2 regions of the Streptosporangium sp. NPDC020145 genome follow, and region 1 is predicted to be linked to the other one. Evidence: predicted binding sites of a transcription regulator. Region 1 holds the regulator's gene; the other holds the start of a gene.

Region 1 (2,198 bases):
GCCAGAACGAGGAGCACGAGCGCCAGGACCGCCACGACCCTCCCCCTGCGGGTCAGCCTGACCGGGGCGCGCCTCCGCCGGACGGTCGCGTGCGCCGCCCTCCCCCCGGCGACGGCCCGCCTCCGCGAAACCGCCGAAACCGTACGGCCCGCACGCCCCGCGGCGGTCCCACGGGGACGCGCGACGGGCCGCCCGCCCCCCGCCGCCCCACGGCCCGCGTCCCTGGCGGCCGTCTCCCCGGTGCCCCTGACCAGCGTCAACGTGGGCCTGGTTGTCCTCGTGGCCGCCTTCACGGTGCCCCCCATCTCTTCGACCTGGCCGAACACATGTCGAAGAAAGATCGGCGAATCGAACACGATGTCGATCGAACTCCCGTACGATGTTGTACACCACGCCGCCACCGATTTCGAGGACCATTCGAACAAATGTTTGAGTATGATCTTCGGCGGAGGTACGGTCGCTGTGTGCGACGCAACCAATACAGACCGGGAGCGAGGAGATCATATGAGTGAGCGCGACGAGAGCGGCGCGGCCGTCAGTGACCTGGCGGTGCGCAGGCGTGACTCCCTCGGCCTCACCCCCAGGCAGCGCAAGATCCTTGAGGTGATCCGCGACTCGGTGCAGCAGCGCGGCTACCCGCCGTCGATGCGCGAGATCGGCGAGGCGGTGCAGCTGACCAGCACCTCCAGCGTGTCGCACCAGCTGACGGCCCTGCAGCGCAAGGGCTACCTGCGCCGTGACCCGCACCGCCCGCGTGCCCTGGAGGTGCGCCTGCCCGGCGAGCCGGTGCTGTGGGTCGACCCCGACGCCAACGCCGAGGAGACCTCGGTCAACCGCCCGACCGCGGCCTACGTGCCGCTCGTCGGCCGGATCGCCGCCGGCGGCCCGATCCTCGCCGAAGAGAGCGTGGAGGACGTCTTCGCCCTGCCCAAGCAGCTCGTCGGCGAGGGCACCCTCTTCCTGCTCCAGGTCACGGGCGACTCCATGATCGACGCCGCGATCGCCAACGGCGACTGGGTGGTCGTCCGCCAGCAGCCCGTCGCCGACAACGGCGACGTGGTCGCCGCGATGATCGACGGCGAGGCCACGGTCAAGACCTTCAAGCGCAAGGACGGCCACGTCTGGCTGGTTCCGCACAACACGAACTACGACCCGATCCCCGGTGACGAGGCCACCGTCCTGGGCAAGGTCGTGGCGGTGCTGCGCAAGCTCTGAGGCGCCCCGGCGGCATCTCTCCCGGAACGCGAGGAGTGACCCTCAAACCGAGGGTCACTCCTTTCTGCGTTCACGGTCAGGGAACGATGTTGACCAGCTTGGGTGCCCGGACGATGACCTTGCGGGGCGCGCCGGACAGGAAGGCCTGCACCTTCTCCGACGCCAGCGCCAGTGCCTCCAGGTCGGCATCGGAGATCTCCGGGGAGACCTCCAGACGGTCACGGACCTTGCCCGCGACCTGTACGACGCAGGTGACGGTCTCCTGCACCAGCAGCGCCGCCTCCGCGACCGGCCACCCGGCGGTCGCGACGGAGGCGGGGTGCCCCAGCCGCTCCCAGCCCTCCTCCGCCGCGTACGGCGCGACCAGGGACAGCATGACCGCCAGGGTCTCCGCGGCCTCGCGCACCGCCGGGTCGGCGGCACCGGGGCCCGAGTCGATGGCCCTCCTGGCGGCGGTCGTCAGCTCCATCATCCTGGCGATCGCGACGTTGAAGCGGTACGAGTCGAGCAGCTTGGTGACCTCGTCCACGGTCCGGTGGACGACCTTGCGCAGCTCCAGATCACCGGTGGAGAAGTCGACGCCGGGTGCGGATCCCGCACCGGCCTCGGCCATGACGCGGAAGGCCCTGGCCAGGAACTTCTGCGACGCGGCCGGGGAGACGTCGGCCCAGTCGATGTCGTCCTCGGGCGGGCCGGCGAACAGCACGGTCAGCCTGACCGCGTCGACGCCGTAGGTGTCGATCTGCTGGCCCAGGTCGACCCCGTTGCCCAGCGACTTCGACATCGCCTTGCCCTGGTTGATGACCTGCCCCTGGTTCAGCAGGCGCAGGAAGGGCTCGGTGAAGTCGAGCATGCCCATGTCGTGCAGGACCTTGGTGAAGAAACGCGAGTACAGCAGGTGCAGCACCGCGTGCTCGACACCGCCGACGTACTGGTCGATCGGCCCCCACCTGCGGACCTTCTCCACGTCGAAGGGACCGTCC
Region 2 (2,198 bases), on a different contig from region 1:
TAGGTTGGGTGGCTGTGAAGCTACGTGAACTGACCGCGGACGATCTCGACGCGGTGACGGACAATCGCAGGCGGGCCTTCGGACCGGTGTCGGAGGCGGTCCAGCGGCAGTGGGTCGGGATGGTGACTCCCGCACTCGAAGCGGGGAGATATCTCGGTCTCTTCGACGGCGCCCGCCTGGTCGCGACGAGCCGGATCAACGACTTCACCCAGTACTGGCACGGCAGGCCGATCTCCCTCGGCGGCGTCGCCTCGGTGACCGTCGCCCCGGAGGACAGGGGCGGGGGAGCCGGCCGGACCATCATGCTGGCCACCCTTGAGCGCTGCGCCAGCCTCGGTCATCCGGTCTCCGCCCTCTACCCGGCCACCACCCACATCTACCGATCGCTGGGCTGGGAGCACGCCGGAGCCATGCACCGCGCCGTGCTGCCCGCCGAGGCGCTGCGGACCATCAGGCGGACCGAGCAGGTCCAGGTCCGCAGGGCCGGGCCGGAGGACGCAGAGCGGGTCGTCTCGGTCCTGCGGGGAGTCCACCTGGCCACCCGCGCCTGCGGCCCCGTCTGCTGGGACGCCGACGTCTGGCGGGCGCGCCTGGCGACGGGGGACGACTTCGTCTATCTCGCACACGACGGCCTCGTCGTCTACCGCTGGCGCGACCAGGACCTGGAGGTTCCCGTCCTGGTCGCGGGCTCGGAGGCGACCGCGCGGACGCTGTGGTCCCTGGTCGGTTCCTCGGCCTCGATCGCCAGGTCCGTCCACGCGGTCGTGGCCCCCGACGACCCCGTCTTCTGGCTGATAGGGAACCGTCCGACGGACGAGGTGGGCCAGACCCGCTGGATGTTCCGCGTCGTCGACCTGGCCGCGGCGATCCGTGAGCGGGGTTTCCCGCCCGGCGTCACCCTCGACACCGTGATCCAGGTCGAGGACCCCCAGCGGCCGGAGAACTCCGGACCCTGGCACCTGTCCGTCTCCGGAGGGCGGGCGACGGCCGAGCCCGCGGGCACCCTCCCCTCGGCTCTGCCCGTCTTCACGGCCGGGGCGTTCTCCGCCCTGTTCTGCGGGGTTCCGGCCGCGACCCTGCGCAGGACCGGCGGACTGACCGGTTCCGCGGACGGCGACGCCGCCCTGGACGGGGCCTTCCACGCCAGGCCGTACATGCTGGACCACTTCTGAGGGGTGCCTGCCCGGGAACCGTGCGTCGTGTGCGCGCAGGCGGTAGAGTCTGGCACCGAACAGGTGTTCGGCGAGTGGAGGCGTGCCGGTGCGGTTGCCCGAACTGCGGGTGATGGGGGTCGATCCCGGGCTGACCCGGTGCGGGCTCGGCGCGGTCGAGGGACGGCCGGGGGCGCCGCTGACCCTGGTCAAGGTCGGGGTCGTGCGCACCCCCGCAGAAGACGAGACCGGCGCGAGGCTCGTGGCGATCGAGGCGGGCATCGAGAGCTGGCTCGACGAGATCAAGCCGGACGCGGTCGCCGTGGAGCGGGTCTTCGCCCAGCACAACCTCAGGACGGTGATGGGCACCGCGCAGGCCTCCGCGGTGGCGATCCTGTGCGCCTCCCGCCGGGGGCTGCCGGTGGCGTTGCACACGCCCTCCGAGGTCAAGGCCGCGATCACCGGCAGCGGCACCGCCGACAAACGACAGGTCGGCACGATGGTGACCAGGCTCCTGCGCCTGGACGAGATGCCCAAGCCCGCCGACGCCGCCGACGCCCTCGCCCTCGCGATCTGCCACGTGTGGCGGGGCGGGGCGCGCAACAGGCTCGCGGAGGCGGTCGCGAAGGCCGCCGCTCCCGGCACGAGCGCCGCCGCCTACTTCCGCGGCGGGGGCAGGGCCGGATATTCGAAGGGAAGCACGAAGTGATCGCCTCGGTGCGGGGACGGGTGGCCGCGATCGCGCCGGAGGGGGCGGTGGTCGAGGTCGGCGGGATCGGCGTGCTCGTCCACTGCACACCCGGCACACTGGCGGCGCTGCGGGTGGGGGAGGAGGCCAGACTGGCCACCTCGCTCGTGGTCAGGGAGGACTCCCTGACACTGTTCGGCTTCGGCACCGACGACGAGCGTCTGGTCTTCGAGCTGCTGCAGACGGCCAACGGGGTCGGTCCCAAGGTCGCCCTCGCCATGCTCGCCGTGCACACGCCGAACGCCCTGCGGATCGCGGTGGCGAGCGCCGACGTCAAGGCGCTGACCAGGGTGCCCGGA

What was found. The regulator LexA, encoded in region 1, represses DNA repair genes until DNA is damaged. The targets are predictions, from matches to a motif close to TCGAACANNTGTTCGA.
Region 2: ruvC (crossover junction endodeoxyribonuclease RuvC) is a predicted target of LexA. The motif match lies at 1,228-1,243, and genes of this name have one in related genera.

Annotation. Positions count from the first base shown of each region.
Region 1 covers NZ_JBEXZT010000024.1:35,657-37,854, reverse strand. Annotated here, with positions in the region: gene ABZ463_RS32005 (hypothetical protein) at 1-305, opposite strand, end outside; gene lexA (transcriptional repressor LexA) at 505-1,215, shown strand; gene leuS (leucine--tRNA ligase) at 1,292-2,198, opposite strand, start outside.
Region 2 covers NZ_JBEXZT010000005.1:473,560-475,757, forward strand. Annotated here, with positions in the region: gene ABZ463_RS13145 (GNAT family N-acetyltransferase) at 15-1,172, shown strand; gene ruvC (crossover junction endodeoxyribonuclease RuvC) at 1,276-1,860, shown strand; gene ruvA (Holliday junction branch migration protein RuvA) at 1,857-2,198, shown strand, end outside.